DNA from 3 places in the Desulfallas thermosapovorans DSM 6562 genome. Region 3 is predicted to be linked to each of the others. Evidence: riboswitches for the same ligand, from Rfam matches in the RefSeq annotation. Region 3 holds a riboswitch; each other region holds the start of a gene.
The links. Region 3 has a riboswitch for molybdenum cofactor ahead of LX24_RS11135 (molybdopterin-binding protein). Riboswitches for the same ligand answer to the same signal wherever they lie in the genome.

Region 1 (8,024 bases), on a different contig from region 3:
CTGCCCCCGGCCTGATCCCAGATTTCCAGTCCACCCTGCATAAAACAATTGTCGGCCAGGCCTTTACCATAGGCACGGCTCTCCACCGGCAGGCGGTGGCCAAAGCCATGAACCACGAATACAGCTTCGGGGTGAATCAGCGGGGTCACTTTGGCCCGGATGGTTTCGGAATAGCCGTCCCGGCTGACCGTGACCCGCTCCCCATCGGTAATCTGAAGTTCTGCCGCAGCCCGGTCGTTAATCCACAATACGTTTTCGGACATCAGTTCCGACAACATGGGGTTGTTCACGGTATGGCCCTGGGTGTGCACGGCACAGCGGCCAAAGGTCAGGCGGAATTGCCCTTTGGGCGGCCGTTTCGGGGCAGTGTAAGGTTTTAAAGATGGAATACCCTGTTTTTCGAGCCTCTCGGAAATAATATCGATTTTACCGGAGGGCGTTTTAAACCTGGGTTCCGTAAAGGGCGGGTCTTCAACGGGCTGGGCCAGGTTTACAAAACCGGTGGCATTGAAATCCTCAGGCCGTACCCCGGTGCCCTCCAACTGGTAGTTCCAGATATCCTCAATAGAGCTAAAGGCCAGCTCGCCAATCCCCAGGCGCCTGGCCAGCCCGCAGATGATCTCCCAGTCCGCCCGCGTATCGAAGCGCGGCTGAACAGCCCGCCGGCGCACGAAGAAATAGGGCCGTAGCCCGTTTTTACAGGCCATGATACTTTCCCGCTCGAGATAGGTGGACAGGGGCAGCACTATATCTGAATACCAGGCGGTGTCCGACCACGTAAAGCTAACGGATACCAGCAGATCCAAATGATCGAATATTTGCCGCAGGCGATCCGGGTCGGGAAAACCCATCAAGGGATCATGGCGGTAGGCGATATAGGCCTTCACCGGGTATGGTTCACCGGTTTCCATGGCCTTGTAAACCAGGTGGGCCAAGCCCGGCCCCGCATCAAAATGCTTGTAAAGCCACCCCACACCGTCCGCACGCTTCTCGGTGGGCTTGGGGAACAGGTCCGCCAGTTTATTCAAACCCTTCCTCCCAACGTCGCCGGGTTTTTTGGTAAACATCAAACCACCCCTGGCACCGATGGAACCCAGGAGGGCATTGATGATATAAGCTGTACGGGAGACATAAAAAGAATCGGTATAGCGGGCGGTCATCCAGCCGGGGTGCCAGATCACGGCCGGCCTGGCGGCGGCAATTTCCTGCACGAAGCGCCGGATTTCACCGGCGGGAACCCCGGTTTCCCCTTCGGCCCATTCCGGGCTGTACGGGCGTACAAATTCTTCCAACTGGCCGAGATCATTTATCCAGCGGGCGGCATATTCAGCATCATAGAGTTTCTTGAATAAGAGCTCGTGAATAACTGCCAGGTTAAGGGCGTAGTCACTTCCGGGTCTAACCAATAGGAACCGGTCAGCCTTCGTCGCCGAAATAGTGGCCCGGATATCAATAACCGTGATCTTGCAGCCCGCGTCCATGGCTGCAGTCAGGTTAGTAACCTCCTGCACGTTGATAGCCTCAAATATATTGCGTGTTTGAAATACCACATGCCTGGCGTTTTTATAATCGTAAACCAGTTCCTCGCGGCCTGCACCGGTGACGGAAATGCAGGCGTGGTGCACATTGCGGGCACAGGAACTGTCGTGATTGGTATAGTTGGGGGAGCCCAAACCGCGCACAAACGCCTGGTGCAAATCTTTAAACGGCCCGCTGCGGTCCGAAAAGGCGACGCTGCGCGCCCCGTGTTTATCCATCACCGCTTTGAGCCTGGCGGCGGTTTCCTCCAAGGCCTCATCCCAACTGACCTGGCGCCATTTACCTTCACCGCGCTTGCCCTCGCGAATCATTGGCCCCTGGATACGTTCATGATCATGAAGCAGTGCAATTCCAGCGGCACCCTTGGGGCATATGGTCCCCTTCATCGCAGGTACGTGAGGATTTCCCTGGAGCAATTGCACATTGTCATTTTTTACCTCGGCCATGATGGGGCAACGCACAGTGCACATACCGCATACGCTGAATACCTGTTGGGTGGTCATATACCGAATTCTCCTTTTAACTTAATGATATGGTTCAAATTTAAAATAATTTTTCGACAAGTTCACAACCTGTTTTACCGGTATTAATGGAAAATAAACGGGCTTTGTCCTGCCAAAAGGAAACAAAGCCCGGTCATACCCAGGGTTTATCATCTCCTTTCCGCAATGGGAGGCAGGCCGGTTTCCCGGCATACCCTGCCGGTTCAAGAACCATAACATGGTTAACAGGTTATTGAACTCGGAGAGCTGTTTTAATTTATTGATTATTCAAACCAGTAGTATTTTATATGATGCTTGATAACGCGTCAAGAAAGTAGCGGACTTGGCAAAAAATAATAATGAAAAAACGCGTTTAAAGTACTATAATAGGTAAAATATTGTTATTCTTAAAACTGGAACGGGGACGTAAAATGCAAACGCAAGAATTGAAACAGGGAATAAACGACTCCATCCCGATAGTGTTGGGCTATTTACCTTTGGGTTTTGCCTTTGGGGTGCTGGCAACTGATGTGGGCATGTCAATTGTCCAGGCCACCATGATGTCGGTGTTGTGCTTTACAGGGGCCGGACAGTATATCGCCATTGGAGTTTTGCAAGCCGGCGGAGCGGTATTCACCATTATCCTGGCCAACGTTTTAGTGAATTTAAGATATTTGCTGTTTTCCACATCACTGGTGCCTTACCTCAAGGGCCATGTCCCAACCGCCACGGGCAGCATTTTATCCTACGGGCTGACCGATGAAACCTATGCCGTGGCCATGAACCGCTACCAGCAGCATGCGCCCACCGCTTCCTACATGGCTGGACTTAACCTTAGTTCACATACTGGCTGGATCGCCAGTACATTGCTGGGCGCCATACTGGGCAGCTATATCGGCGACACGGACCGCCTGGGCCTGGGTTTTACTCTGCCGGCAATGTATATTTGCCTGCTGGTGCTTATGATCAGAAATAAACCGGATGTTATTGTGGCTTTATCCTCCGCCTTTATTTGTTTGTTAATTGGTTATTTAATGCCTGCCACCATGGCAAATATGTTTAATATCATCATAGCAACCATTGCCGCAGCCAGTTTGGGGGTGTTCATCAGTGAGCGGAAATAGTATCTGGATCATGATCATCGGTGTTTCGCTGGTGTCCCTGTTGCCACGTATCCTGCCGGTGGCAATGTTTTCCCGCTATGAGTTCCCTGAACCGGTGAAACGGTGGCTCTCCTTTGTGGCCCCGGCGGTTTTGGGCGCTTTAACGGCGATAAGTGTACTGGCACCGGAGGGCGAAATTAATATCAGTATTCAGAATAAATATATCTGGGCCTTCATACCCACACTGCTGGTGGCCATCAAAACCAGAAGCCTGTTCTACAGCTTGCTGGTGGGCATTGTTACCATGGCTCTGCTGTATAATTTTATGTAATATCCACACCAAAAGCCGGGTGGTGGTACCTTTCGCTCGCCGGGCTAAATTTCCCGGGTTAAATAAAAGCCACCTGTGAAATGCCCAAACATTTCACAGGTGGCTTTTATTTGGAATCTTAATTTTTTTTCGCCCTATTATTTCTTCTATTCCCCCAGTTTTTCCCGCAGCATGGAATTGACCACACCGGGGTTGGCCTGGCCCCTGGTGGCTTTCATCACCTGACCCACCAAAAAACCGATGGCCTGCTTCTTACCGGACTGGTAATCCGCCACCGATTTGGGGTTTTTGGCAATAACCTCATCAATAATTTGGGCTAGTTGCCCCTGGTCGGATATCTGGGACAAACCCCTTTCCTTGACAATCTGCTCCGGGTCTTTGCCCTCCTCGAACATAACCTCGAATACCTCTTTACCGATCTTATTACTGATGGTACCCTTTTTAATCAACTGCAGCAATGAAGCCAGGCCGCCGGGGGTAATCCTGGATTCACCCAATTCCATATTACGGGCATTCAACAGCCGCAAAAGTTCACCCATGATCCAGTTGCTTACTGTTTTCGCATCGGGAAACTCTTTTAACGCAGCGTCAAAGAACTCAGCCAGGGCCAGGGAACTGGTAATTACGCCGGCATCGTAATCCGGCAGCCCGTGCTCTTCCACCAGGCGCCTCCGGCGGGCGTCGGGCAATTCCGGGATGGAAGCCCTGACCTCCTCTATCCATTCTTCCGTCAGCTCGATGGGAGGAAGCTCATGCTCGATGAAACACCTGTAGTCCGGGTTTTCCTTGTTGCGCATGGACACGGTTATACCCTTGTTTTCATCCCATCCACGGGTTTCCTGAACCACCTTTCCGCCGTCTTCCAGTACATCTATTTGCCTTTCCACTTCATATTCAATGGCCCTTTGCACAGCCCGGAAAGAGTTCATATTCTTTATCTCGGTTTTTGTACCCAGTGTGGTAGTCCCAACGGGGCGAACCGAAACGTTGGCGTCACAGCGCAGCGAGCCTTGCTCCATTTTCACATCGGAAACACCGGCATATTCCAGATGGGCCTTCAGTTTCTCCAGATAGGCTTTAGCTTCTGCGCCCGAGCGAATGTCAGGTTCCGAAACTATTTCAATGAGGGGCATACCGGACCGGTTGTAGTCCACATAAGAGTAACGTGAACTGGTAATGGACCCGCCTGAATGGACCAGTTTCCCGGGATCCTCTTCAATATGCGCCCTGGTAATGTTAATTCTTTTTTTCTCGCCATCAACATCTATATCAAGATATCCATTATAAGCGATTGGCCGGAATACCTGGGAAATTTGATAGCCTTTGGGCAGGTCGGGATAATAATAATTTTTTCTATCAAACCAGGTATAAGTACCTATCTCACAGTTTAGAGCCAAACCAGCCCTGGTTGCCAATTCCACAACCTTTTTATTTAAAACACCTGTACTACCGGGCAGGCCCAGGCAAACGGGACACACCTGGGTGTTGGGTTCCTTCCCGAATTCCGTAGAACAGCCGCAAAATATTTTGGTATCCGTCTTTAACTCTACGTGAACCTCCAAGCCAATGACAGCTTCGTATCTACTCATTTTGCACCCCCTGTGAACAAAATTAAAGCAATAATCCGGGTTTTAACCTGGTTTGGTCAGTACTTTGCTCCAGGGTATAGCCCACCCTGAGCAGAGTCCCTTCGTCAAAATGCCGGGCCATTAGCTGCAATCCCACAGGCAGCCCCTCCACCAAACCAAAGGGCAGGGACATGGCAGGCACCCCGGCCAGGTTAGCCGGCATGGTGTAGACTTTGGACAGGTACATAGCCACTGGATCGCCCGCTTTTTCTCCTATTTTGAAAGGGGTGGCAGGGCTGGTGGGTGTTAACAGGCAGTCAAATTTTTCAAAGGCCCGGTCAAAGTCCTGTTTGACCAGAGTACGCACCTTTAGGGCTTTAACGTAATAAGCCTCATAATTACCGGCACTTAAGGCAAAGGTGCCCAGCATGATGCGTCTTTTCACCTCTTCACCAAAACCCTGGCCGCGGGTTTTTTTGAACATGGTCAGCACATCTTCAGCTTCCACCCTGAGGCCATGCCTGATTCCGTCAAAACGGGCCAGGTTGGAACTGGCTTCAGCCGAGGATATGATGTAATGGGCGGCCGGGGCGTATTCGATATGGGGCATGGCCACCTCTTCGCAAACGGCCCCCAATTCTTCCAGTTTAACAATGGCCTCCCGGACCTTTGCCGCCACACGGGGCGACACGTCCGTACCGAAATATTCTCCGGGCAGGCCAATCCTTAACCCCTTGACGTCGTTCACCAGGCTCTTTCTAAAGTCCGGCACATCCACAGAGGCTGATGTAGCATCTTTATCATCGTGACCGCAAATTTCGTTCAGGATCAGAGCAAGATCCGTCATATCCCTGGTAAAGACCCCGATTTGCCCCAAAGAGGAAACATGGGATATCAAGCCAAACCGGGAGGCGTAACCGTATGTAGGTTTAAACCCTATAACACCACAAAAGGCCGCCGGCTGGCGGATACCGCCCCCGGCGTCCGTGCCCAAAGCAAAGGCCGCCTCACCTGCGGCCACCGCTGCTGCAGCCCCCCCGCCGGAACCGCCGGGTACGGCATCAAAGTCAAAGGGATTGCTGGTGGCGAAATACCCTGAATTCTCGGTGGAGGAACCCATGGCAAACTCATCCATGTTACATTTGCCCACGAGTATGGCACCGGCTCCCTTTAACCTCCCGGCTACGGTGGCATCATAGGGCGGGATAAAATTGTATAATATCTGGGAAGCACAGGTGGTCTTGACTCCCCGGGTGCATATATTGTCACCGGCGGCCGTGGGGATTCCCGCCAGGGGAGAAAGCTCTTCTCCCCTGGCCCGCCTCTCATCGACAGCCCTGGCCCGGGCTAAAGCTTCTTCTTTTGTTAACGTCACAAAGGCTTTAATTTTATCTTCCACCCGGCTGATATGTTCCAGATAAAATCTGGTTAATTCTTCGGAACTAACCTCCTTTTTCCCCATTAGTTCGCTAAGATGATGAACTGATAATGTATTTAATTGCATCGGATTCCTCCTGTTTAAACAATTCGGGGCACTTTAAAGGCCCCCGCTTCCTCTTCCGGTGCATTGGCCAGGGCCTGCTCTTTATCCAGACCTGGCTGCAGCTTGTCTTCCCGGTAAACATTCTTCAGCGGGAGGACATGGGCGGCAGGCTCCACGCCAGTGGTATCCAATTTGTTTAACATATCCAGGTAGTCCAATATGGCATTAAGGGACTGCGTATAGGTCGCTTTTTCGTCTGCTGTCAAATCAAGGCGGCTCATCAAAGCCACATGTTCTACCTCTTGCTCGGTAATTTTCACAGGCAGCTCATCCTTCTTTCCTCAATCATTCTTACCGTCATACTACATATCGCCTTAATTATATTAAAAGTTTCGCATTGTGGCAATTATCACCGCCATGCGGAAGTCGGGGGAACATCTTCAGGCGGTGTTTCCACTGGAATACAATGAACAAAGAAGATTAAGCCCGGAGGAATTCCTCCAGGCTCAATCTTCATTATTGCGCAGGTCAAGGGCCATATGTATATAGTGTTGTGCATGCTCATAATGTCGTGGAAAGCAACTCCGATGCTGTCAAGTATACCGGTAACAAATTGAAGAAAAATAGGCGGTTTCATTGGACCGGTTTGCAACAGGCAGGCTATGGGTAGACCGTTTCCGTGCGTAAAAAAAAGCATAATGCACATCAACACAAGTTATTACTGATAAGGCAAACTATAACCCTTGTTTGTTTCTAAGCGCCAGTGCTGTAACCAGGGTCTGTGACAAGATTTTATATCTTAAAACGCACGAAAAAGGTTGTTCCCGCTGGACTCGTTTCAAGGCTAATACTGGCGTTATGCCTTGCCGCGATACTATAGCAAATGGATAAACCCAGACCCGTGCCATCATTTTTTGTAGTAAAAAAGGGTGTGCCTAACTTATCAAGCACCTCGGGATCGATCCCGTTTCCTTCATCTTTAATTGCTAACACCACCTCATCAACATCCACGTATGTTTTTATTGTCAAGGTGCCGCCAGCAGGCATTGCCTGTAGTCCATTTCTACAAAGGTTATAAATGAGTTGACGAATTTCTTTCTCGTCAATCAATATATCCGGTGTATCCTTCAATTCATGAACAACATTTTTATCCTCGTTTACTGCATCCGCCAAGATCAGTGGCAATATCGTCTTTACTATGGGGTTAAGACTTTGCATTTCTAGCTTTGACGGTTTATCTTTGGCCAGGGAAAGGAATTCTGTAATTAATAAATTAACCCTGTCCAATTCAGATATCATCAGATTGAAATACTCAATGTATTGAGCGCATTCCTTTTTTTGGGCCAACAACTGTAAGAACCCGCGCACGGTGGTCATGGGATTCCTGATTTCGTGGCCAATTCCGGCGGCCATCTGACCTATGACGTTCAACCTTTCAAGACGAGTCATTTCTTTCTTAAACCATCTCTGTTCTGTAATATCACGGGCCACTATTTTAATAGCCGGTTTACCCTGATA
Region 2 (8,024 bases), on a different contig from region 3:
CAGCACATACTGGTAAGCATGAAATCTTCTTCCCGGGTGACATGCCGGTCAAATTCCAATGCTTCTTTTAGAGTAAGCATATCGGCAAAAAGGGCTACTTCCACCATACCATAAAAACCCAGTCTTTTCAGGGCTGCCCGCATTTTGCCGGGGGTTACCGCAGGGCCAAACTGGCCGATGAAAGCAGGCGCTATAATGGCAAAAACCGGCACCTTGCGGTCTTTCAAAAGTTTTATCAGCGGCACAAATTCCTTCTTATCCACCAGCGAGTAATGTTTGCATACCTCCACACACCTGCCGCACCCAGTGCAGTTGTTGGGGGTGATAACCACATTTCCCTCCATATCGCGCACAATGGCACCAAAAAGACATGCTGCTTCACAGTTATCATCGCCCGCATCACAATGACCACTGCAATCCCGAATTTTAAACACCACTGTATTGGGGTCGCCACCCCCCGCAGCATAAAGCAGATACTGGTCTGTAATACTGTCGCCGTCTCGAATTTTGGCCATTTCGTTATCCATATCACCGCGGTAGGCTGATTTAACCAGTTTTTTAAAAATTTCCTCGTACTTTGATTCAGGCATTCGGCTCACCTTTTATAATATTGGTCAATATATGTAATATTGCCGTTTTCTGATTAATTATGAGTCGAAACCTGTAAAAATAATGCAGTTTTTCCATCTAATAACGAGTTATACCGGCATTGCAAGACAATAGATGGCTTATAAATATAAAAGAGACAAAGTTAAAATATTTACCACCGGCGGCAAAAAAATAAACTACCCCAGCACGGGTAGTTTTGGCCTGACTTCGCTAATTCAATAAAAGCGGTATAACTTTTATATCGGTTTTACACTCCGGACAGGTAACCCGGCAATGTTTCGGTAATTTATCAAAGGTCACTTCTTTACCGCAAAAGGTACATTTTACTGCCGGTTTCCCGTCACTGTTTCTATATTCCCGGGCTTTATCATCCAAACTGCAAGACGAACAACTTCCGCAACCTGACATACATTCTCTCCCCCCGATATTTTTTTATAGTGTGACCGCACTCTCACCGGCTACATAACCTGAGGGCCAGGCCCACTGCAGGTTGTAACCACCGTAGTCCCCATCGATATCGAGCACCTCCCCGGCGAAAAAAAGCCCGGGCACCAGCTTTGAAGCCATATTTTCTGGTCCACGTCCCGGACAGCTACTCCTTCGGTGGTTACCTGTGCCTGCTGCCAGGTATTGGTGCCGGTAACTACAAAGCGCCAATCCTTTAATATATCTATTATAGCATTTCTCTCCGCCGTGGTAACCTGTCCCGCCGGTTTGTGAATATCTGCAATCCCGGCCTCTTTAACAGCGGTACAGCGCTGAGGGCAAGTATGGGAGGACCGGAAATACCGTAATCAGTAAACAGTATCTCCACTTTGATTTTTTCCCGCCATTATTAACCTTCATAAATTAAGACCCCTATCACCTTTTGTCAAACAGTACCCGCAGCTTACCATAATTTATTAAACTAAATCCAGTCAAATCCTTCTAACAAAATATTGACCGGCCCGTCCGAATTTTATGGCAGCATGCAGACAAAACTATGGTTATGTACCTATTGCAAATAAATTTTTACAACGTTATTATTATATAAATGAGTAAAATATAACTCTTCGAGTCGGGATATCCTGCAGACTTTATGTTATGGATGCCTGACCGGTAGGGTGGACCGGGAAACCGGACCGCCTCCCATTGCGGAAAGAAGAGAACCGCTAGGTTATAACCCTGCATGCTCCTTCTTGGCAATGCAGGGCTTTTTATTTTTTCCAGGATCATAAGACAAGGAAGGGGGGAAAATAAAGCTTAGCGGTTTTATTCCCAGTAGTTATATTGAAAAAAATAAACAAGGAAAAGGGAGGAATAATTAATGCAAAGAAAAAGCCCGCTTATTGTGATGATCTTAGTGCTGGCGCTGTTGACGGCGCTGGTGGGCTGCGCTCAGAATGCAAATGACAACCAGCAGCAGGAGCAACAATCGGCCCAACCGGATAATAAAAATATTATCCTGGCCACCACCACCAGCACCCAGGATAGCGGTTTGCTGGATGTGTTGGTACCCCAATTCCAGGAACAAACCGGCTACACTGTTAAAACAGTGCCCGTAGGGACCGGGCAGGCATTGGAAATGGGCAAAATGGGCAACGCCGATGTGCTGTTGGTACATGCTCCTGACGCCGAAAAGCCGCTGGTGGAAGACCAGACGGTCATTAACTACCAGCTGGTTATGCATAATGATTTCGTGCTGCTGGGCCCCCCCGGGGACCCGGCCCAGGTGAAAGGTACCACCGATATTCTGGAGGCATTCAGAAAGATAGCGGATAATGGCGCATTGTTTATTTCCCGGGGCGATGACTCGGGTACTGATAAAATGGAAAAAAGCCTGTGGAAAGACGCCGGAATTGACCCTGCAGGACAAGCATGGTATCAGGAAACCGGTCAGGGCATGGGTGCCAGCATAACCGTAGCCAACGAAAAACAGGCCTACATACTCAGTGACCGCGGTACCTTCCTGGCCCAATCAAAAAACATCGATCTGGAGATTGTTTCCGAAGGTGACGAAGCGTTGAAAAACATTTACCACGTCATGCAGGTGAACCCGGAAAAATTCGACCGGATTAATGCCGAAGGGGCCAAAGCCTTTGTGGAGTTTATGATCGATAAAGATACCCAGGAAACAATCAAGGAATTCGGTGTGGATAAATACGGCAGTCCGCTGTTCTTCCCTGACAGGCTGGACGGTTAAAAAAATTGTACCGCTCAAGGATAAACAACAGACCCTCTATCGCCTGACCAAAAAGGTGCAAGCCAGTCAATTCAGCTGACTGCACCTTTTCATTTTTCAATTTTATCTCGTCATAGCAACACTTAATAAAAAAGCCGTTACTTACCGCTTAACATATTTTTGGCAATAACCACCCGCTGAATCTGGTTGGTACCTTCATAAATTTGGGTGATTTTGGCGTCGCGCATCATCCGCTCCAAGGGGTACTCCTTCATATAGCCATAACCGCCCAGCACCTGCAGCGCGTCAACCGTAACCTGCATGGCTGTATCCGAGGCAAACAGCTTGCACATGGAGGAAAACAGGCTGATATCGGTGGTCGAAGTATTATTCTCCGCAGCATGTTCAATTAAGAAAGCAGCTTTATAAACCAGCTGCCGGGCCGCTTCCACCCGGGTGGCCATATCCGCCAGCATAAATTGCAGCCCCTGGAAAGTAGCTATGGGCTTGCCGAATTGAACCCGCTCTTTGGCGTAATTAACGGCATAATCCAGAGCTCCCTGGGCAATACCAACAGCCTGGGCACCGATAACGGGACGGGTACGGTCAAGGGTCATCATGGCAATTTTAAACCCGTCACCCTCTTTACCCATCAAATTTTCCACCGGAACAGGACAATTATCAAAAATAACCTCCGTGGTTTCAGAGCCCCTAATGCCCATTTTATGTTCCTTTTTGCCAATAATTATACCAGGGTAATTTTTCTCCACAATAAACGCGCTTAAACCTTTTAATCCAGCCTTGGGATCTACGGTGGCGAAAACAGTGAATACATCGGCAATACTACCGTTGGTGATAAAGCACTTTTGCCCCGAAAGCAAATACTTATCCCCTTCCCGCACAGCCCTTGTCTTCACAGCGCCCGCGTCAGAGCCCGCGTTAGGTTCGGTAAGGGCAAAGGCACAGATTTGGTCACCGTCGGCAATGCCCGGCAGGTATTTTTCCTTTTGAGCCTCGGAACCACCCACCAGTATGGGCATCATGCCCAATTCCTGGGCTGCCACTATCAGTGACACAGCGGCCGACGCTTTGGCGATCTCCTCCACAATCAAGCATACCGAAGGCAGTCCGGCCCCGGTGCCGCCATATTCCTCGGGTATCCCGGCCCCCAGCAACCCCTGTTCTGCGATCAGCTCCTTTAAATCCCACGGGTATTCGTCCTTTTCATCAATTTCCGCCGCCCGGGGGGCCACCTTGTCTTCAGCCAACCGTTTCACTATTTGGCGTAGCATTTCCTGTTCTTCCGTCAGTTGATACGACATACTAAACCTCCTCTTTTTACATAATTTCACATGCTGTAGGTAAAGACAGATAAGATTGGTTCTGGTAAGCAGTTGCCGCACATATACATTTTATCTCCTCTTGGTTTATTAATATTGGACACCCGGTGATCAATTCCTTTATACATGTTAGAAATTTATTATATTTTTGAATATTATAAATAAGGGTTGCTAAATTGCAATTATTGACTATAATTGTGCAGCACAGGAAATACTACAGGGAAATGAAATGAATGAGATAGCCCACCATCAACAAAAGGAGTGGTAAAATTTATGGATCCGGATAAAGCATATGTCAACAAATTAGAGGGCGAAATAAAGGAACGCCGGGCTGAAATCGATGAATTAAAGGCCAATATCCAGCAGGCGCAAGCCGAAGCACAGTTACAGTATGATGATGGAATTGAACAGGCCCGGGAAAACATCTCCGAATTTAAAGAAGCTTCGGGGGATGCCTGGAGCGATATTAAAAACGGCGTAATGGACGCTTGGAGCGAATTAGCCAATGCTGCCAACAAAGCAGCTTCAAAATTCAAACAAAAGTAATTAACAAGCCTCCTTCTTAAAGCAGCGTCAAAAGAGCGCTGCTTTACTCTTTAAACTATTCATGCCTGTTCTCCGGAGGGCAGCACAGTAGCAGCAACGGGATTATTCCCGCGCGTTGCGCAGCCGCCTGACATACAGCCTGCCCTCCCGGGATATCCGGTAATAGGTGTGGTTCATATGCTTCGTCCAACTCTTTTCACGGTGATAGTTTTCCAACATCTTCCCTTCAACCCTTTCCAACAGGCCCTTTTCCAGCAGCTTTTCCAAACGGCGGCGGGACTCTGCAACATCCAGTCCTATATTTATGCCCAATCTCCAAGCATACTCCGCCCCTGCATAATCAATAAACTTCAGTATGGCCAGGTCAGTCTCGTCTTCCTGTTCAACCTCCAAATAACCATTATCCATCAACCAGCGGTAAAGCTGTCCTGCTTTATCGTTAAGCATACTATTGTACTCATCATATAACAACCACAGCTCTTGCTCCTCTGCGGACAAGTTTTTACCGGACCATGTTTGACCTGTTTGATCCTTCCCGAGACCCAGCATAACCTCAAGATCAGCAACATCCCGTACAATTTTTTTTAATTCACTTGCCGTAAGGCATATGCTATTCAGCTCATGCAGCCTCTTGGCCAACCCGGGCAGTTTTTCAGGGTCGGTGCTGACTTCGGGCTGGGCCAGCAGAACCGCCAAGTTTTCATACTCTTCCTCAACTTGCCCGAGCAGCTTCCAGATATCCTCATCACTTAAATATTTAGCGTTAAAAACCGACACTTTTGACATCACCACCGGCATTTAAGTTATCACACCGCAAGCAAGCATTAAAAATTACCTGCTTGTGAGAATGTGTTCAACTTAAGGCTCAGGTATGATTACCAGCTGTTTTCTATCTCGTCCAGTATATCACATACATTTTTATCCCTATTCAATATATCCAGGACAGCCTGCCAGAAATATTCCTCACAATCATCCCGCCGCCATTCATAGTCGGCCCCCCCGGATAAACCGCATTCAACCAACGCATCCTCACCGGGTATAAAAACGATATCTGGCAACCCTTGACCGGGTTTTTCCGGTTGGATAGCCATAATAATAAATATGGCACCGTCAATATACAACTCAACCCAATACTGCCCTGCACCCTGCTTCATAAAAACATCATAATCATCAAGCACCAACAACCCCCAAATAACCGTAGCGGCCCGCAGGCTGTAAGCCGCCATATCAAAAGGGTGGTCCCATTTTTTTCGCAGCGCATCATTAACTGCAGAGGTAATATCCAATACTTGCTTAACCTGGTCTAATTGACAAAACACATTCAACTCTCCCTTTGCTTAATTTTAGTTAGTTAACCTTGGAAATTAATTCAATAAAAGCTGTTACCAGATTGGGGTCAAATTGTATACCGGCACAGCTGTTCAGTTCCGCCAGTGCCTCTTCTCTGCTAAAGGTCCGGCGATAAGGTCGGTCGCTGGTCATGGCATCATAAGCATCCGCTATGGCCAGAATACGACAGGCCAGCGGGATTTCTTCACCTTTGAGCCCCCGGGGATAGCCCCCGCCATTCCACCACTCATGGTGCTTTAAAATCAATTCGGCAATGGGCTCCAAATCCGGTACCGATAAAGCAATGCGATGGCCGATTTCACAATGCCGCTGCATTTGGGCAACCTCCTCGCCGGTTAAAGGGCCGGGCTTAAATAATATACCATCCGGAACCCCTACTTTACCTATGTCATGAAACCTGGCCAGCAAGCATAATTTCTCAACGTCATCTTCCGGCAGACCAATGTGCTCAGCCATATCCACCACCAAATCCCGCAATCGATCAATATGCCCCTCATTTATATGATCTCTAGCCTCCAGCGCTTTCATCATTGTGCGCACAATGGCATTGCGAGCACTTTGTTTGTTATTCAGTTTTTCCCTGTACATGTTATCATCCGCTTCTTTGTATATGTCCCGCAAACCGGTATTCTTATCATTTACCGCAAAGCCAACGGACAAACTCAAGGGCAAATCGGGGTCAACCGCATTATGATTGTTTATAGCCTTGTGAATTCTACGGCAGATATCTTTCACAACCCTTTTATCACTGTTGGTCAGCAGAACTGCAAACTCATCGCCTCCCACCCTGGCAACAATATCACCCTGGCGCAACGAACCCTTAAGTATTTTGGCGGTCAGCTGCAGCAATCTATCGCCGGTATCGTGCCCCAGGGTATCGTTAATCAATTTGAGCCCGTCCACATCGCAGATTATTAACCCCAGCGATTCCCGACCGCTTTCCAACCGGCGCATTTCCATATCAAAATAAGCCCTGTTATACAGACCGGTCAGGGAGTCGTGCCAGCTGCAGTATTTTAATTGTTCCTCCAGCTCCTTACGAACGGTAACATCCCGGGCAATTCCCTCTATGGCCACAAGATTGTTATGCTCATCATAAATAGGCACGGTGCTTTGTTCAACCCAGATTAACCGGCCATCCCTGTGTAACCATCGCATGGTCAATGGTTTTTTTAAGTCAAATTCAAGGGGTTTACCCGAAACCAGGTTATCTAAAATATAATGTTCCTGTGGGTGTATCAGTTTATATATTTCACCGGGATGGGCATAAAACTCCTCGGGAGCATAGCCGGCTAAAGAATAAAGCGCCGGGCTGATATAATCAAAGGCAAATTCAGGTACTAACCGCAGCCTGAACACGATATCCCTGGCGTTTTCGGCCAGCAGCCTGAAGCGTTCCTCGCTATCCTGCAGGTCTTTTTGGGATTGTTCCAGTGCTGCCAGCATACCATTAATATCATCAGCCAGGGTTTTACATTCATCATTGCCCCCCATGACTATGCGGGATGAAAAGTCCCCGCTGGCACCGATGGCGGATACGCTGCCACTGAGGTACGCCAACCTGCTTAATAACATCTTTTCCAGTATAATCAATACCGCAACGCCAAAGGTGAAGCCGGCAATCAAAAAGATTGACAGTATATATACCATGGCGGTTTGCCCCTGCATGTAAACCATCCTGGCCGCTTCCGCTTGCAAAATAACCCCGGGTTCACCATATATATCCCTAATCATCACATAGCCCGTTATGGTATGGTCGTTTAACGGCTTAACATAACAGGTCTCTTCAGAGGATGCATATTGCAATTTGTCGGCTACATCATCCTGGATTCGTTTGCTGTTAAAGCTATAAATGTCAATAGGCAGGTTAGTTACCCTGGATAGCTGCCCAATAACCCTCTGCTCAAGGAAACGCCCCATAATTATATACCCGCGGGCATCCCCTTGATTGTCAACGTGAAATACAGGGCATGAAGCAATCAACACAGGGCCTTCGGACAACACAAGAATTCCCGACT
Region 3 (8,024 bases):
GCGTTGTTTGCTGTTTTTTAAACCATACATGACGTTTTGCTTGACGGTCATGTGGGGAAACAGGGCATAATCCTGGAACAGGTAGCCCACGTTTCTCTTTCTGGTGGGGATATTGATTTTATCCGCCGAGGAATAAAGGGTTCTGCCATTTAGGCGGATAATACCCGACGTGGGTTTGCGCAGCCCGGCCAGGCAATGCAGGACCGTGGTCTTGCCGGCCCCGGAGGGTCCCCACAGCACCAGGATACGATTGTCCAGCTTTAGTTCCAGGTTTAATTCAAAGTGCCATAATTTTTTAACAATCCTGGCTTCAAGCATTGTTGTATCACCGTAAATTAAAATTTTTGTTTCTTGGCCCAGCGGTTGACCCAGTAAATAACCAGGAAGCTGAAAACCGTAATTATGGCCACCAGGGTCCGGGCTGTGCCGTCATCACCGGATTCCACGGCAAAGTAAATGGCCAGGGGAATGGTCTGGGTCTGGCCTGGGATGTTGCCCGCCACCATCAATGTAGCCCCGAATTCCCCCATGGCCCGGGCAAAGGAAAGCACCACTCCGGCCAGAATGCCGGGCCAGGCCAGGGGCAAGGTGATGGTGAAAAAAATTCTGATTTCACTGGCACCCAGTGTCCGGGCCGCCTTTTCATAATTAACATCCACGCTTAGAAAAGCTCCCTTGGCGCTCTGGTACATCAGGGGAAAGGCCACCACGGTGGAGGCCAACACCGCCGCCCACCAGGTAAAAATAAGGGTTAATCCCAGGCCGGCCAGGGTATGCCCCAGCAAGCCGTTTTTGCCGATGATCATCAAAAGACCATACCCGATGACCGAGGGGGGTAGCACCATGGGCAAGGTAATCAGGGCTTCCAGCACATCCTTGCCGGGAAACTCCAGGCGGGAGAGAAGTCTGGCCAGGGGCAGGCCGGTGATTAAAACCACCGTGACGGCAATCAGGGCCACCCTGATGGAAAGGAACACCGGAAACCAGTCATTTAATTGCACAAACATATTATGGTGCCTTTAATTCTCCGGGGTTTTTAAAACCGTACCGGGCAAATATTTCCCTTGCTTCCGGACCGTCAAGGAAATTCATAAATGCCTCTGTTGCCGCTTGCTGTTTGGTGTTCTTGATGATGGCCATGGGGTAGACGATGGGTTTATGTGTATCTGCCGGAGCCGCCGCCAACACTTTGATATTATCGCCCATCAGTGCATCTGAATGATAAACCAGCCCGGCATCCACGTTTCCGGTTTCCACATAGGTCAGCACCTGGCGCACATCTTTGGCCAACACCAGCTTGGGTTGGATGGCATCCCACAGGCCCATGCCGGTCAGCGCCTCCCGGGCATACTTGCCGGCGGGTACTGACTCCGGCGCACCGATGCTGATTTTGTTGACCTGATCCCCGGTGAGCTCATCAAAGCCGCTCAAGGGGCTGTCTTTGCCTGCAATGAGGACCAGTTCGTTGCCCAGTAAATCGCTCCTGGAATCCTCAATAATGAGCCCTTTCTCTTCCAGGGCATCCATTTGGGATTGGCCTGCGGAAATAAACAGGTCCACCGGAGCTCCTTCCTCAATCTGTTTTTGCAGGGCGCCCGACGATGCGAAGTTATAAGTGAGGGTAACATTTGGATTTTCCCTGGTATACACTTGCTCGATTTCCCTGGCTGCATCCTGCAGGCTTGCTGCCGCAGAAACGGTGAGATTGATTTTTTCGCTGCTATCGTTGTCGCCGCAGCCGGTGAGGACAAGTAGAAGGATAAACATCCCCAAAGGTAATAGCAGTAGTCTCTTCATCTTCATTGCATAACCCCCTTCGTAATTTTACAGCAATGTTATTGGTTGGTTGACAAGTATTTTTCCAGGCGCAACAAGACATAACAACTGACAAATTGACTTGTTTGTAGCATTGTTGGGCGCAGTCTTTGAATGCGTTCAAGGTGGTATTGCGAAACACAACGTAACAAAACATATCATAACGTAACTATGCTGGTAATAATAAGGCACTTGTGATTAGTTTGTCAAGATATTTTTGTAATGTTTTGAACAGTGACGATATCCGTCTAAGATTTGTAATAAATGGGTGTTCCGATTTGGTTAGCCAGGAGAAAGTGGCGTGTCGTTTCGATACAATAGTGCCAAAATGGATCTATTGGCCGGCCGGGTATAATGCGGAATTCAAACATGTTGAGAATTGTTTGTCGAGCAAGAAAATATATGGCGGGCAATAGGGGAACGTGTCCTGAGCCTGGTTGTATTGTTTATTTGGCATGGGTCTTGCATATTACTATACACAGACTAACAACCAACAACAATATGATAACTGCTCCGAGCCAGGTATGTCTAAAGCGATTGCTATGATGGCCTGGCCGGCAGGGTTCGCTGGGAAACCGGCGGGCCTCCCAGTGCGGAAAGGAGTACAGTAATATACTTTTGGTCTATCAAAGGCCGGGGTGCTGTATCTTTACCGCATTCCGGTCTTTTTGTTTGCGTTTGGGGAATATTTCATGGACAGCTTGTGAAATATATCCTATTCTGTTTGCGTTTTGGCGAAGGGGGAGAAAACTGTGAAAGCGGTTCCGGTACAGGAGGCAGTGGGGATGGTGCTTTGCCATGACCTTACCGAAATTGTGCCCGGCAAGGTTAAAAAGCCGTTATTTAAAAAGGGCCATGTGGTGAAGCCCGAGGATATTCCCAGGTTGCTGGACATTGGTAAAGAGCATCTTTATGTGTGGGAAATGCGCGAAGGGATACTGCACGAAAATGAGGCGGCGCAGCGCATGGCCGCGGCGGCCGCCGGTGAAGGAGTTTATTTAACGGAGCCCAGTGAGGGCAAAGTTAGCCTGGTGGCCGCCATGGATGGGCTGCTGAAGATTAATTCCAGTGCCCTTTCTTTGGTTAATGAACAGGAACAGGTCATGTTTGCCACCTTGCACTCCAACCAGCTTGTTAAAAAGGACCGGGTGGTGGCCGGTACACGCATTATCCCGCTGGTAATTGATGAAAAAATCATCACCGGCGTGGAGCACATATGCCGGGATTCCTTTCCCTTAGTGGAGGTAAAGCCGTTAAAAGCTATGCGGGTTGGTCTGGTTACCACCGGCAGCGAGGTGTACAGCGGGCGTATCCAGGATAAGTTTGGTCCCGTGGTGACAGCTAAACTGGCCCAGTGGGGCAGTGAAGTTACCAGGCAGATTCTGGTGTCCGACAGTATAGATATGATTGTGACTGCCATTAATGAGTTAATCCGAGAGGGGGTAGATATGATCCTGGTAACCGGCGGGATGTCGGTGGACCCCGATGATGTAACGCCCGCGGGGGTGGTTGCCGCCGGGGGGCGCATAATCAGTTACGGTGCACCCGCTCTACCGGGGGCCATGTTCATGATGGCTTATATCGGCGAATTACCGGTAATGGGCCTTCCCGGGTGTGTTATGTATCATAGAAGCAGTATTTTTGATTTAATAGCACCGCGGGTTCTGGCAGGGGAAAAAATCTCGCGCCGGGATATTGCCGTTCTGGGTTATGGCGGGCTGTGTTCCAACTGCAGCCAGTGCCGTTTCCCCGACTGCAGTTTTGGCAAAAGCATTTAATGCGACGCCGGCAATGTATTTGGCCGGTTTAGCGCAAGACTATTAAAATAGGAGGTTAAGTTAATGATTAAGAAAAAGCTTAACATCAACGGTGCCAGCATGTCGCTGGTTGTTGACCCGGAAGCCCTTCTGGTGGATGTTATCCGGGGACAGCTGCACCTTACCGGTACCAAGGTGGGCTGCGGCAAGGGCCAGTGCGGCGCCTGTTCGGTGATTATGAACGGCAAAGTTATCCGTTCCTGTATCACCAAAATGAAAAGGGTACCCGATGAGTCCATTATCACCACCATTGAGGGCATTGGCACCCCCACCAATCTCCATGCTCTCCAACTGGCCTGGGTCAAGCACGGTAGCGCCCAGTGCGGTTTTTGCGCCCCCGGCTTTATAGTTTCCGCCAAGGCGCTGCTGGACGAGAATAACAATCCCACCAGGGAAGAGGTGCGGGACTGGTTCCAGAAGCATAAGAACGTTTGCCGCTGCACGGGGTACAAGCCCCTGGTGGATGCCGTGATGGATGCCGCCCGCCTGGTGCGCGGTGAAATTACCGCAGCCGACCTGGAGTTTCAAATGCCGGAAGATGGTAAAATCCTGGGCACCGATTACCCGCGTCCCTCGGCGATTGGTAAAGTTACCGGTACCATTGATTACGGCGCTGACTTTGGCCTGAAAATGCCTCCGGGCACTTTACGGCTCAAGCTGGTTCAGGCCCAGGTTTCCCACGCCAAGATTTTATCCATAGACACCTCCGAAGCGGAAAAAATGCCCGGTGTTTATAAAGTGGTTACCTATAAAGATGTCAAGGGCAAAAACCGTATCAACGGCCTTAACCTCCCCGGCAATAAGGGGGACAGCTACGACCGTCCCATACTGTGCGATGAAAAGGTATTCCAGTTTGGCGACGCCATTGCCATTGTTTGTGCCGATACCGAAGCCCACGCCCAGGCCGCGGTGGAAAAGGTCCATGTGGAGCTGGAAGTGCTGCCGGCTTACATGAGTGCCCCTGCCGCCATGGAGCCCGATGCCATTGAAATTCACCCCGGTACTCCCAACGTTTATTTCAGGCAGTACAACATCAAGGGTGAGGATACCGCTCCCCTGATGGAAAAGGCGGACGTGGTGGTATCCATGGAAGACCTGTATGTTGGTCGCCAGCCCCACCTGCCCATTGAGCCCGACGTTGCCGCCGCTTATTATGACGAAAACGGCAACCTGCAAATCCTGTCCAAGAGTATCGGTCTGGACCTCCACGCCGCTATGATAGCTGAAGGCCTGGGCCTGGAGGCCGGTAAAAACCTGTTCCTGTCCCAGTTCCCCGGTGTGGGCGGCACCTTCGGTTACAAGTTCAGCCCCACCATTGAAGCGCTGGTGGGAGTGGCAACCATGGCCACCGGTAAACCCTGCTTCCTGAACTTTGATTATTACCAGCAAATTATTTACACCGGCAAGCGGTCGCCCTTCTTTGTGGACATTAAATTTGGCGCCAATAAGGATGGCAAGATTAATGCCATGGAATACAACTATGCTGTTGACCACGGCCCGTACTCCGAGTTTGGTGACCTGCTTACCGTGCGGGGAGTCCAGTTCATCGGCGCCGGTTACGGTATACCCAACATCAGGGGGGTTGGTTACACGGTTTGCACCAACCATGCCTGGGGCTCCGCCTTCAGGGCTTACGGTTCACCCCAAAGCCTGTTTGCCTCCGAGACCCTGATGGATGTGCTGGCTGAAAAACTGGGCATGGATCCGCTGGAGCTGCGTTATATTAACGCCTATCGTCCCGGCGATACCAACCCCTCCGGTCACGAGCCCGAGGTATATTCGATGGTTCCGTTGCTTGACGCCATCCGGCCCAAGTACCAGGAAGCCCTGAAGAGGGCCAAGGAAGAATCCACCCCCGAGAAAAAACGTGGTGTCGGTATATCCGTCGGTGTTTACGGCTGCGGCCTGGACGGCCCGGACAGTGCCGAAGTGTGGGTGGAACTGCTGCACGACGGCAGAGTCCAGGTGAGCACCAACTGGCAGGACCACGGCCAGGGGGCTGACATGGGATTGCTGGCCACTGCCCATGAAACACTGCGGCAAATGGGTATTACGCCCGATCAAATCAAGCTGGTCATGAACGATATGAACCTGGCTCCGGCCGGTGGCCCGGCTGGCGGCAGCCGTTCCCAGGTGGTTGTGGGCAACAGTGTGGTAAACGGCTGCGAGCAGCTGGTGAACGCCCTGCGCAAAGATGATGGCACCTTCATGACCTACGACGAAGCGGTAGCCAAAGGCATCCCCACCAAGTATGTGGGCAAGTGGAGTGCAGCCGCCGCCAACTGCACCGACTGCGATGATAAAGGACAGGGCAAACCCTTCTCGGTCTACATGTACGGTGTATTTTTGGCCGAAGTGGAAGTGGACACCACCACCGGCAAGACCCGGGTGGTGAAAATGACCATGGCCGCCGACGTGGGTGAAGTTATCAACAAGACAGTTCTGGACGGGCAAATTTACGGCGGTTTGGCCCAGGGTATCGGCCTGGCCCTGAGCGAGGACTTCGAAGACCTCAAGAAGCATACCACCATGGCCAACTGCGGTATTCCTTACATCAAGGATATCCCGGACGACATGGAAATTATCTATGTGAACTACAAGCGCGAGCACGGCCCGTACGGTGCTGCCGGGGTGGGTGAACTGCCCCTGACCTCCCCCCATGCCGCCATTTGCAATGCCATTTACAACGCTTGCGGCGTGCGGATCACCCAGTTACCGGCCCGGCCCGAGAAAGTGCTGGCCGGCTTGCAGGGTAAAGAAATTCCCGTGGTTAAGCGGCCCATTAAAGACCCGGCTTATTAATGGAGCGAACTGCGGTAAAAATGGCCAAGGCATTACTAAACCAACTTGTATCCTGGTGATGTTCCAAAATGCAGGCGGGCATAAGCCCGCCTGCACCAGGAATATTTTTCACAATCTATACCCCTTCACTTATAGATTCACCTAAGGCGAATTGGAAAATAATTGTTCCAGTTTGTTTTAGGCTTCTTATGTTTATACCGGAAATGGTGGGATAATAATGGATCAGAAACGAATAGTGGAATTTGAACAAAAATGTACCCAGGAACTTCCCCCGGCCTGTGTAACGGCCTGTCCCGTGCATATGGATGCCAGGGGGTTCGTGGCGGAAGTGAAGGCCGGTAATTTTGACCGGGCCTGGCAAATTTACAGAAAAAGCGTTAATTTTGCCGGAATTGTCGGACGAATTTGTGATCACCCCTGCCAGGCCGCCTGCAAGCGGCAGGAAGCAGGGGAAGCCATCGCCATAGGTGCCCTGGAAAGTGCATGCGCCCGGATGAACCTGGCGCCGGGGGGCAAGGTTATCCAGGCGGCTAAAAAGGATAAACGGGTGGCGGTGGTGGGCGCGGGGCTGAGCGGTTTGGGAGCAGCCTTTGATTTGGCCCGGAAGGGTTACGGTGTGACGGTTTTTGAGGCCACGGACCGTTTGGGCGGCCGGCTGTGGGAGTTTCCGGCGGAGGTTTTACCGCGGCGGGTCATAGAGGAAGAAACCGCCGTATTGCATGAAATGGGTGTTGATTTCAGGTTCAACACGGTGGTGGGACAGGCTGTTTCCCTGGCGGAATTATGCCGGCAGTTTGACGCTGTTTGCTTGGCTACGGGAAAGATACCCGAAAATATTCCGGGTCTGCCAGTGGAACAGGGAAAACTGGTGGTTGACCCGGTTTCCCTGGCCACCGGTCTGGATGGAGTCTTTGCCGGGGGCAGCATATTGCGCGGTACAGAGTATTCCCCCATTAATTCCCTTTCCGAGGGCGGGCGGGCCGCCACATCCATTGATCGCTACTTGCAGCAAGTTTCCCTCACTGCCGTCCGGGAAAACGAAGGACCTTACCAGACCCGGCTTTTTACCAGTACCAAGGGGGTTGAACCCCTTCCCGCCGTTGTGCCGGCCGATCCCGCGCAGGGCTATACCCGGGAGGAAGCTATCAGGGAAGCCGGGCGCTGTCTTTTGTGCCAGTGCCTGGAGTGTGTAAAGGTTTGTCCTTATCTGGAACACTTTAAAGGCTACCCCAAAAAATATGTCCGGCAGATCAGCCATAACCTGAAAATGAAACTGGGGAACCATGAAGCCAATATTTTAATTAATTCCTGCAGCCTGTGCGGCCTCTGCCAGGAAGTCTGTCCCCAGGGTTTCAATATGGCCGACCTGTGCCTGGAAGCCCGGACCGAGATGGTCCAAAAGGGGAAAATGCCGCCTTCCGCCCATGATTTTCCCCTCCGGGACATGGAATTCAGCAACAGCGAACTGTTTGCGCTGGCCCGCCACCAGCCGGGGTATGAAACCAGCAGCTATGTGTTTTTCCCGGGCTGCCAGCTGTGCGCCTCGGCCCCGGACCACGTGGAGAAAGCATATGATTATTTAATGGATAA

Region 1: it holds a riboswitch for molybdenum cofactor, as region 3 does, so the genes downstream of both, LX24_RS03345 (molybdopterin-containing oxidoreductase family protein) here and LX24_RS11135 (molybdopterin-binding protein) in region 3, are expected to answer to the same signal.
Region 2: it holds a riboswitch for molybdenum cofactor, as region 3 does, so the genes downstream of both, LX24_RS12440 (ABC transporter substrate-binding protein) here and LX24_RS11135 (molybdopterin-binding protein) in region 3, are expected to answer to the same signal.

Annotation. Positions count from the first base shown of each region.
Region 1 is NZ_VNHM01000003.1:22,892-30,915, forward strand. It holds gene LX24_RS03345 (molybdopterin-containing oxidoreductase family protein) at 1-2,042, opposite strand, end outside; molybdenum cofactor riboswitch at 2,182-2,298, opposite strand; gene LX24_RS03350 (AzlC family ABC transporter permease) at 2,453-3,145, shown strand; gene LX24_RS03355 (AzlD domain-containing protein) at 3,132-3,455, shown strand; gene gatB (Asp-tRNA(Asn)/Glu-tRNA(Gln) amidotransferase subunit GatB) at 3,602-5,044, opposite strand; gene gatA (Asp-tRNA(Asn)/Glu-tRNA(Gln) amidotransferase subunit GatA) at 5,067-6,527, opposite strand; gene gatC (Asp-tRNA(Asn)/Glu-tRNA(Gln) amidotransferase subunit GatC) at 6,542-6,826, opposite strand; gene LX24_RS03375 (ATP-binding protein) at 7,299-8,024, opposite strand, start outside.
Region 2 is NZ_VNHM01000016.1:49,737-57,760, reverse strand. It holds gene LX24_RS12450 ([Fe-Fe] hydrogenase large subunit C-terminal domain-containing protein) at 1-590, opposite strand, end outside; partial or broken gene LX24_RS12445 (NAD(P)/FAD-dependent oxidoreductase) at 1,042-1,355, opposite strand; molybdenum cofactor riboswitch at 1,648-1,769, shown strand; gene LX24_RS12440 (ABC transporter substrate-binding protein) at 1,916-2,791, shown strand; gene LX24_RS12435 (acyl-CoA dehydrogenase family protein) at 2,929-4,092, opposite strand; gene LX24_RS12430 (sll1863 family stress response protein) at 4,384-4,656, shown strand; gene LX24_RS12425 (DUF2250 domain-containing protein) at 4,759-5,433, opposite strand; gene LX24_RS12420 (hypothetical protein) at 5,532-5,975, opposite strand; gene LX24_RS12415 (diguanylate cyclase domain-containing protein) at 6,004-8,024, opposite strand, start outside.
Region 3 is NZ_VNHM01000013.1:16,580-24,603, forward strand. It holds partial or broken gene LX24_RS11120 (ATP-binding cassette domain-containing protein) at 1-318, opposite strand, end outside; gene modB (molybdate ABC transporter permease subunit) at 336-1,007, opposite strand; gene modA (molybdate ABC transporter substrate-binding protein) at 1,009-1,797, opposite strand; molybdenum cofactor riboswitch at 2,315-2,434, shown strand; gene LX24_RS11135 (molybdopterin-binding protein) at 2,568-3,593, shown strand; gene LX24_RS11140 (molybdopterin-dependent aldehyde oxidoreductase) at 3,657-6,434, shown strand; gene LX24_RS11145 (pyridine nucleotide-disulfide oxidoreductase/dicluster-binding protein) at 6,652-8,024, shown strand, end outside.